DNA from 3 places in the Arthrobacter sp. SAFR-179 genome. Region 2 is predicted to be linked to each of the others. Evidence: riboswitches for the same ligand, from Rfam matches in the RefSeq annotation. Region 2 holds a riboswitch; each other region holds the start of a gene.
What was found. A riboswitch is a leader RNA that binds a small molecule or an ion and turns the genes downstream of it on or off. The one in region 2 is predicted to bind S-adenosylmethionine.
Positions count from the first base shown of each region.

Region 1 (3,199 bases), on a different contig from region 2:
CCGGCGCCCACGTCGAGTGCATCATGGGCATCCGTGGGCACCAGCCACCGGGCTGCCTCTTCCGGGTAGCCGGGGCGGACGCGCTGGTAGTGCCTGCCGCCGTCCTGGAAGCTCTGCCCGAGTTCCCTGCGCCGCCCGTGATCAAGCTTGGGGCCACCCCGAACCACGCGTGGCCTCCTTCACCTGACGTCCTGCGGTACCTTTCGAATTTACCGCATCCTCCTGGCCGCCGGATCGATGGCCTGGACGGCAGGGGTTGGGCAGGGTGTCAGTCGTCGATGCAGGGCGCGGCGCCGGCGGTGCCCGGGGTGTTGGGTGCCCAGTGCGGGTAGGTGCGGGTGTCATTGGCGGGCACCCAGCGGCCCGCGTCCACCACGTAGTCCCAGCCCAGCCCGTTGCTCCGCAGGGCACGGATGCCGGCCAGCAGGCGTTCGGCGTCCTCCAGGCGTGAACCGACACCGAAGCTGGCGCGGAGGGAACCGGACGGCAGGCCCAGTCGCTTCAGCAGCGGGTGCGCGCAGAAGCGGCCGTCCCGCAGTCCCACGCCGTGCTCTGCCGAGAGGTACGCCGCCACCAGTCCTGCGTCGTAGCCCTCAACGGAGAAGTTGACCACGCCGATGGTGTCCGTTTCCGGGTTGGTGTCCTTGAAGATCTGGTGGACGGTGACGCCGTCGATCTCCTGCAGGCCCTCCACCAGGAAGGAACGGATGGCGGACTCGTGGGCATGCCAGCGTTCCTGGTCCAGCCCGGCAATGACCTGGGTGGCGCGGGCCAGTGTGGCGGCTCCCAGGACGTTCGGTGAGCCCCCCTCATGGCGCGCCGGTCCAGTGGCCCAGCTGACGCCGTCGAGCCTGGCTTCCTTGACCGCGCCGCCGCCCGCGAGGTGCGGGACGCCGGTGTCCAGCCAGTCCGGGCGTCCCACCAGGACGCCGGCGCCGAAGGGCGCATACAGCTTGTGGCCGGAGAAGGCGAGGTAGTCGACGTCGTCCGCGCTGATATCCACGCGGCGGTGGGGGGCGAGCTGGGCGGCATCTACCACGATCCGTGCACCATGCTCATGGGCCAGCGCGGCCAGGGCGCGGATGGGCAGGATTTCGCCGGTGACGTTGGAGGCTCCGGTAACCGCGAGCAGGCTGACGCCGCCCTGGCTCAGCTCCGCGCGGACGGCGTCGATGGTTTCGGTGATGGTGTCGGCGGCAACGATGCTGCGGTGCGGGACGCCCTGCCACGGCAGGAGGTTGGCGTGGTGTTCGATGTCCAGGTAGAGCACCTCGCCGTCGTGCCGGCCATTGGTCACCGGCAGGCAACCGGCCAGCAGGTTCAGCGAATCGGTGGTGTTGCGGGTGAAGATGACCGAATCATCCGAGCGGCCGCCGACGAAATCCCTGACGATGCTGCGGGCGTTCTCATACACCGAGGTGCTGATCTGGGACGCGTATCCTGCCCCGCGGTGGACGCTCGCGTAGTAGGGGAGGATCTCGTTCAGGTAGGCCGACACCACGGACAGCGCCGGGGCGGAGGCGCCGTAATCGAGGTTGGCGTACCGCACGTGTCCGCCTGAAATCAGGGGTGCCTGGATTTCGGCGCCGGTGACGGCAGCGAGGGGCCGGCCGGCAGCGGCGTGGCGTCCGTCGGGGACGCTGGCTTCGGCAATGACGGGCTGGGGGGAGACGGTGGCAGTTGTCACAGAGACCTCACTTGATGACAGGACTCCGCCATGGGGGAATCCGCGCTTGCCGCATCCGCTCCGGACCGGCCTGGTCGTCACCCGGGGCACCCCACCGCGAATGGAGGGTTGCCGGCCAGCAAACCGGGGTTTTGCGCTGGCACTCGTGACCTGAATAAAAGCGTAGGACATGGGGCGGCCAGGATTGAAGCCGCGGCAATTGTTAAGGTGTTTATTACGTGCCGCCGAATAAACGACGCCGGACACTTCCCCAGGAAGGTGTCCGGCGTCGCATTATTCGCTTTTATGCGGAAAAGCGCATCAGTTACAGCAGATCATCCAGGTACGGGTTCAGGCGGTGCAGGACCTCCGAGTGCAGGATTGAGTTCGTGGCCAGGGCGTTTCCGCCGAACGGGCCGTCCTCGCCTTCCAGGGATGTGAACCGGCCGCCGGCCTCCACCACGATCGGCACCAGTGCGGCCATGTCATAGAGGTTCAGTTCCGGTTCGCAGGCGATGTCCACCGAGCCTTCGGCCACCATGCAGTACGACCAGAAATCGCCGTAGGCCCGGGTGCGCCAGACATCCTCGGTCAGGCCAAGGAACTCGTCCAGGTTTCCGCGTTCCTTCCACCCGCCCAGGCTGGAGTACGAGAGGGAGGCATCGGAAAGCTTCGACACGTCCGAGACGCGGAGCCGGGTGGCAGCGGCAAGGGACCTGCCCATGTACGCGCCCATGCCTTTCGCCGCCCACCAGCGCTTGCCAAGGGCCGGGGCGCTGACCACGCCCACCACCGGCTCACCCTCGTCCACGAGGGCGATCAGCGTGGCCCACACCGGAACGCCGCGGACAAAGTTCTTGGTCCCGTCAATGGGATCGATGATCCAGCGCCGCGAACCGTGGCCGGTGCTCCCGAATTCCTCGCCCAGGACGGCGTCGCGGGGGCGGGAACGGGAAAGCTGGCCGCGGATGGCTTCCTCGGCGGCCTTGTCCGCGTCGGTGACCGGCGTCAGGTCCGGCTTGGTCTCAACGTGGAGGTCCAGGGCCTTGAAGCGGCTCATGGTCTGGTCATCCACGGAGTCGGCCAGGACATGGGCCAGGCGCAGGTCATCGTTGTAGCTCGAAGCGGGTTGGATCATGGTTCCAAACTACCGTCTGCAAACGGTTCTGCCGGGAGAACGCGTCAGTTGACGCTGCCGAGCTCCTTGGTTTCCTGTGCTTCCATCCGTGGATCCGCACCCAGCAGCCGCCGCAGGGACGCCAGCCGGGCAGCCCCGGTGGGGCCTGCATGTCCGCCCGCCACCCAGTCGTCAAGGCCGCAGTCCACCGCGGCTGCCGTGTGCTTGCAGCCGCGTTCGCAGTTTTCGATGCCGGGGGAGAGGTCCGGGAAGGAGCGCAGGATCCGGTCCGGGTTCACGTGCGCCAGGCCGAAGGAGCGGATGCCGGGGGTGTCGATGATCCAGCTGCCGGGCGGCGCATCCGCCAGCCGCAAGGCAAGGGCGGAGGAGGATGTGTGGCGGCCGCGGCCGGTCAC
Region 1 is NZ_JBPFDM010000001.1:706,489-709,687, forward strand. It holds gene ACR65K_RS03445 (class I SAM-dependent methyltransferase) at 1-167, opposite strand, end outside; gene ACR65K_RS03450 (aminotransferase class V-fold PLP-dependent enzyme) at 269-1,687, opposite strand; SAM riboswitch class IV at 1,725-1,838, opposite strand; gene hisN (histidinol-phosphatase) at 1,992-2,804, opposite strand; gene rsgA (ribosome small subunit-dependent GTPase A) at 2,849-3,199, opposite strand, start outside.
Region 1: another riboswitch for S-adenosylmethionine. It lies ahead of ACR65K_RS03450 (aminotransferase class V-fold PLP-dependent enzyme); the one in region 2 lies ahead of ACR65K_RS07730 (bifunctional o-acetylhomoserine/o-acetylserine sulfhydrylase).

Region 2 (3,199 bases):
GGGAACAGACCCGGCGGGATTGCTCCACGAACGCCCCGGCAGCGCCGGAGCTGATGGTCAGGACCCCTGCGATTTCCTCCACTGCTGACATCTCCGCGAACGTGCGCTCCCGCACCGGGGCGTCCGGGGCAAGCATCGCGTACTGGAACCCAACGGCCTCGGCAACATCACGGGCTTCCACGGCAGCGAGCTGAGCCCTCAAACGGCACGAGACTTCAAGCCGTTCCAGCCGGAGTTCGTACCGCCGCTGCAACACATCCACGTCAGCCCCAACACCAACCCCGGAAGCCAGGAAAGCATCCTCAGCAGCAAGCGCATCAAGCGCAGCCACGGAGGCATGAACACCCTCCAAAGCCACCTCAACACCTGCGCCAATTCCCATACGAACATCATCCAACGGGGGTCTGACAATCGAAGTTCGCAGGCATCTTTGCGGGCCTGGCAGTCACTTAAATGAATTCGGCCGCCATCGGGTAGTGACGCCGTTGTCACCACCTGATGGCGGCCGAAGCAGGTCCGGGCAATGGCCCGGCAAACCCACTCCCGGACATGCCGGGAAGGAGGGATGGAGTGTCAGATGGTGACGGCTCCGTTGGCGGTTTCGAACGTGACCGACAGGATTCCCGGCGTTCCGTGCGGGGCCACCCACTCAACCGCAACGTCCTCAAGCGGCTTCTCCACCGGCTCACCCAGCCACTCGGTCACCCGGGAGGCGGAGCCGGCGATGGTCAGGCAGCTCATTTTGATGTTGCTGGGGTAGGCGTTGGACGGGTGCAGCGACGGGTCACCTTCCCACTTGAGCATGTACGGGACCTGGGGGTCGGCGATAAGGCCAAGGATGCCAATCTGCTTCCAGACCAGCTCCCGGCCGTCCGGGAACTTGCGGTTGCCGTTTACGGCGGCGCGGCCAAGGCGGGTCTCGAAGGGGGCGAGGTCGTCCACTTCGACGCACCAGCCCATCCAGCCGCCACCGGCCGCGGAACGGGCACGCACTGCCTGCCCGAATGGTGCCTTATCCGACGCCGGGTGGTCCAGGACCTCCACGACTTCCAGGTACTTGTGCCCGGCGAGCGGGATGATCATATTCCGGGTTCCGAACCGGGGGTGGACCCCGCCCTTCACTGCCTCAACGCCGAGGGCAGATGAAATACGTTCGGTAGTGGCCGCGAGGCCATCGGTTTCACAGGCGTAAGAGACGTGATCCATGCGCATGGCAACATCTTGGCACTTTGTGATCCGGCTCTCAGCTAAGGGTACCCTTACTGGAAACGCGGCCTGCGGAAAGTGCCGGAAACAGTGGCAAGCAGGACGACGGCGGCGTCCCCGAGCGGATGCCGGAGGGCCACCGCGCGCAGCACGAAGGCACACCCGAAGACCTTGTTCGTCACAATGCTGTCCTCAGCGGCCGCCCGGTTCCTAGACTGGGCGCAGGTCATGAGCGCCAGCGCCAAGCCCCGGCTCGCTGGCCGGCAACCCTCCATCCGCGGTGGGGTGCCCCGGGTGAGGACCTGGCTGTCCGGCACCAGCCGGCAGCAAGCGCGGCCCGTACTGCTCCATGCATGCCGGGCCCATGTCAAAGGAGATTTGGATGTCCAACGGATGGTCCTTCGAAACCCGCCAGATCCATGCAGGCCAGGAAGTGGACAGTGCCACTGGAGCCCGTGCCCTGCCGATCTACCAGACCACGTCCTTCGTGTTCCCCAGCGCCGAAAGTGCAGCCAACCGCTTTGCCCTGGCTGAACTTGCCCCCATTTACACCCGGATCGGCAACCCCACGCAGGACGCCGTCGAACAGCGGATCGCCAGCCTTGAGGGAGGCCTGGCCGCTTTGCTGCTCAGCTCCGGGCAGGCAGCGGAAACCTTCGCGGTCCTGAACATCGCGGAGGCCGGGGACCACATCGTGGCCAGCCCCAGCCTTTACGGCGGAACGTACAACCTGTTCGCCCACACCCTGAAGAAGTTCGGCATTTCGGTCACCTTCGTGGACGATCCGGACAACCTGGACCAGTGGCGCGGCGCCGTGCAGGCGAACACCAAGCTCTTTTTCGGCGAAGTGGTGTCCAATCCCCGCCAGGACGTCCTGGATGTCGAAGGCATCTCCGAGGTGGCCCACCAGGCAGGCGTGCCGCTGATCGTGGACAACACCCTGTCCACCCCGTACCTGATCCGCCCGCTGGAGTGGGGCGCCGACATCGTGATTCACTCGGCCACCAAATACCTGGGCGGCCACGGTTCGGCCATTGCCGGCGTCATTGTCGATTCCGGGAAGTTCGACTTCAGCAAGGATCCTGAGCGGTTCCCCGGCTTCAACACTCCGGACCCCACGTACAACGGCCTGGTCTACGCACGCGACCTGGGAGAAGGCGGCGCACTCGGAGCCAACCTGTCCTACATCCTCAAGGCCCGGGTCCAGCTGCTGCGCGACCTCGGCTCGGCCGTGTCCCCGTTCAACGCCTTCCTGATCTCCCAGGGCCTGGAGACGCTGAGCCTGCGGGTGGAGCGTCACGTTGCCAACGCCACGGAGGTGGCGCGCTGGCTGGAAGGAAGGGACGACGTCGAATCCGTCGCCTACGCGGGGCTGCCCTCCAGCCCCTGGTACGAACGTGGCCGCAAGTACGGGCCCAAGGGGACGGGTGCCGTGGTGGCTTTCAACCTGGCCGGCGGGGCGGAGGCGGGCAAACGCTTCGTCGACGCCCTTGAACTGCACTCCCATGTTGCGAACATCGGCGACGTCCGCTCCCTGGTCATCCACCCGGCGTCGACCACCCACAGCCAGCTTTCGCCTGAGCAGCAGGCAGTGGCGGGGGTGAACCCGGGACTGGTCCGGCTGTCCGTCGGCCTGGAGCACATCGATGACATCCTGGCCGACCTGGAAGCGGGCTTCCGCGCAGCTAAGGGCGCCGCGGCCTAAGACAACAGCCGGGGCTGCAGTGAGTGCCGCCGGCAAGCCGGGAAAGTCACAACCAGTCACACTCTTGGCTTGGAACGGGGGGTGTTTCGTACACTCGAACCAGGTCATGAGTGCCAGTGACAGCCCCGGCTTGCTGGCCGGCAACCCTCCTTCCGCGGTGGGGTGCCCCGGGTGAGGACCTGGCCTGCCGGTCAAATGACGGCAGGCAAGCGCGTAGAAGAGGTCTTGCCATGACGGTTACCGTCGCCCGAACCACCATCCCCGAACACGGAATCGTCCGCTACGCCT
Region 2 is NZ_JBPFDM010000003.1:166,203-169,401, reverse strand. It holds gene ACR65K_RS07745 (HNH endonuclease signature motif containing protein) at 1-382, opposite strand, end outside; gene ACR65K_RS07740 (VOC family protein) at 574-1,212, opposite strand; gene ACR65K_RS07735 (hypothetical protein) at 1,260-1,388, opposite strand; SAM riboswitch class IV at 1,431-1,545, shown strand; gene ACR65K_RS07730 (bifunctional o-acetylhomoserine/o-acetylserine sulfhydrylase) at 1,589-2,911, shown strand; SAM riboswitch class IV at 3,014-3,129, shown strand; gene metX (homoserine O-acetyltransferase MetX) at 3,142-3,199, shown strand, end outside.

Region 3 (3,199 bases), on a different contig from region 2:
GATCCGGCGGGGAATCTGCCACAAGGCCACCAGGAGAATCACCATGGCGGCAGCGACAGTCCAGGCGGCAGCCCCGGAGAGGGTGTTGCTCCGGTCGTACGTGATTCCGGAGGCAACGCCGGTGAGCGGACCCGTGACCATCGGAGATTCCTTAAGTCTCTCCAGTGCCGCTTTGGCAATATCCGGGTGGCCGGTAAGCAGCCAACTGATGCTTGCCACGCCGGTATCCCTGGTGCTGGTGCGCTCGTCCCAGACCACTGCGGCAGTCGCGGCAAACCCGGGGGACGTGGCAGTGGTTACCACCTGGTCCCACCAGCCCGTTTTGATGTCCGCCTCGGACGCCCCGCCGGAGGCAGGGCTGTAGAAGGCCGCGGTCTGGAGGAGGAAAGGCTTATTGTGCCCCTCGGAGTAGGTGCCGTAGAAGTTTTCGCTGCCGGAGTCCGTCAGCATCTCCTGGAGTTCGCCGGCCCGCGGCAGGGTGTTGGCGGCGGCACCACCGGCGGTGTCATCGTGATAAGCAGCCAGCCCCACCCAGTCCACGGCGTCATCGCCCGGGTAGAAGGGCGCGTAGGCGCTGTCTTTTCCGTCCCAGGCACCGTCACCGTTCGTGTCCAGGACGGAAAAGCCTTCGCTTCCCGGCTGCGGCGCATTCCGGTTCCGGTCGAAGGGGTAGTCCTTGCCCAGGTAAGGCGCCCACACCATGGCGGCCCGGCCGCCGTCGTACTTCCTGAACGCTGCCGCAACCGTTTGGAAGGCCTCACGGTAGGCGGCAGGTTGTTGGCCCCATGCCACCCAGCTTGTGTTCATGTCCGGGGCAAACCGGACCAGCAGCTGCCCCTTGAATCCGGCGGCGAGGCCGCGCACCTGCTGGGCGAACGCTTCTGCCTCCGGGGCGCCGAGCTGGTCCAGCGGCACCGCCGGCTTCACCGTGAGCAGGGCGTGGGCGCCTTCGGCCCCGGCCTGCTGAAGGAAACCATCGATGTCATTCCGTTCAGAATCGCGGTACGGAATGGTGATGTCGTGGCCGAAGACGGCCGGGCCTGCGCCAAGCCTGCCGCTGAATCCTGCGGCAGTGTCCTCGCCCCATTCGAGCACCGCACCGAGCCAGGGCTTCCCCTTCTCGGGTTCAGCCTCCGCCGCATGCGCAGGAGGAGCCGCCAACAGGACCATGAGCCCAATGAGGGCCGCTGCCAGAAGCGCGGCAATCGGCTGCCGGTGGTTCCGGCGGGTTGCGGCGTGGTGGTGCGATGTGACTGGCCGCATGGTGCGAAGACCCCCGGTACTCGTTGCCCTGATGACGCCGGCGGCGCCCCGGTAAGAACTTTATCGGCCCGGCGGCTGCTGACTGTGCGCGGCGGGCCGCCCACCTGCGGCGATGTCCGTCGTCGGACTGTCCTCCGGCACTGCACCTTCCCTCGGCTCAGCTCAATTACGGAACATGACGACGGCGGCGATGCGGCCTGGCGCGGCAGGTGTTACGTTTTTGGGGAGTAATGAGTACCGGTGTGAAGCCCTGACTGGCCGGTCGGCAACCCTCCCTTTCGCGGCGGGGTGCCTCAGGTGAATACTCGGCATATCGACCGATTCGAGCTGCAAGCGTGAAAGAAGGAGATCCGTCGTGTCTGACGCACCCGCCCCTGAAGAGAAACTGTCCTACCGCCTGATCAGTGGCCCGGACAACCGTGAATTCTGCGAGCGGATTTCTGCCGCCCTGGCCGAGGGCTACGTGCTGCACGGCAGCCCTGCGGCAACCTTCAACGGGACCAGCGTCATCGTGGCGCAGGCAGTGGTCCTTCCGGCAGCGATCGCCTCCGCAGACGCAGCGGTGGCCACCGCAGTGGATCAGCTGGACGCAGACTTTGAGGGCGAGTTCGACGGCGAGGGCCACGCATGAGCTACGCGGGAGACCTCACGCCCCATGAGGCATGGGAAAAGCTGCAACAGGGCGCCGTCCTGGTGGACGTCCGCACCGAGGGCGAATGGGCCCACATCGGCATCCCGGACACCAAGGCCACGGACAACGATCCCCTCTTCATCCAGTGGACCTTCCCCGGCGGCATCCCCAACCCCGACTTCGTCAAGGACCTCAAGGAGCAGGCGCCGGAGGACCCGTCCGCTGAACTGGTGTTCCTGTGCCGGTCCGGCGCCCGTTCCGTTGCGGCTGCCACCGCCGCCACGCAGGCCGGCTTCATCTCCTACAACGTGCTGGAAGGCTTTGAAGGCGAGCCGGACCGCTACGGTGAACGCACCGTCAACGGCTGGAAGAACCGCGGCCTGCCTACCAACCTCGGAAAGAACTAAGTGAGCTTCAACCAAGACGCCCCCGGCTGGAGCCCCGACACCCAGGCTGTCCGCGGCGGGCTGGACCGCACCAACTTCCAGGAAACGTCCGAGGCCATCTTCCTGAATTCCGGCTTCGTCTACGAATCCGCCGCAGCAGCTGAACGTGCCTTCACCGGCGAAGACGAGCGCTTTGTCTACTCCCGCTACGGCAACCCGTCCGTTGCCACTTTCCAGGAGCGGCTCAGGCTGCTGGAAGGCACCGAAGCATGCTTTGCGACGGCGTCGGGCATGTCCGCGGTGTTCACCGCCCTGGGTGCCCTGCTCGCTGCGGGGGACCGGGTGGTGGCCGCCCGTTCGCTCTTCGGTTCCTGCTTTGTGATTCTGAACGAGATCCTCCCGCGGTGGGGCGTGGAGACGGTCTTCGTGGATGGTCCGGACCTGGACCAGTGGCGCGAAGCCCTCTCCCAGCCCACCACCGCCGTCTTCTTCGAATCCCCGTCCAACCCCATGCAGGAGATCGTGGACATCGCCGCGGTCAGCGAACTTGCGCATGCTGCCGGGGCCACCGTGGTGGCGGACAACGTCTTTGCCACTCCCCTGCTGCAGCGCTGCGGGGACCTGGGCGCGGACGTCATCGTTTACTCGGGCACCAAGCACATCGACGGGCAGGGCAGGGTGATGGGCGGCGCCATCCTGGGCACCAAGGAGTTCATCGATGGCCCGGTGAAGCAGCTGATGCGCCATACCGGGCCGGCGCTCTCCGCGTTCAACGCCTGGGTCCTGACCAAGGGCCTGGAGACCATGAGCCTGCGGGTAAGCCATTCCTCTGCCACCGCCCTGCGGCTCGCGGAGTGGCTGGAGCAACAGCCTGCCGTGAGCTGGGTGAAGTATCCGCTGCTCACGTCCCACCCACAGT
Region 3 is NZ_JBPFDM010000005.1:85,684-88,882, reverse strand. It holds gene opgC (OpgC domain-containing protein) at 1-1,263, opposite strand, end outside; SAM riboswitch class IV at 1,490-1,605, shown strand; gene ACR65K_RS10570 (DUF1737 domain-containing protein) at 1,619-1,894, shown strand; gene ACR65K_RS10565 (rhodanese-like domain-containing protein) at 1,891-2,301, shown strand; gene ACR65K_RS10560 (O-succinylhomoserine sulfhydrylase) at 2,302-3,199, shown strand, end outside.
Region 3: another riboswitch for S-adenosylmethionine. It lies ahead of ACR65K_RS10570 (DUF1737 domain-containing protein); the one in region 2 lies ahead of ACR65K_RS07730 (bifunctional o-acetylhomoserine/o-acetylserine sulfhydrylase).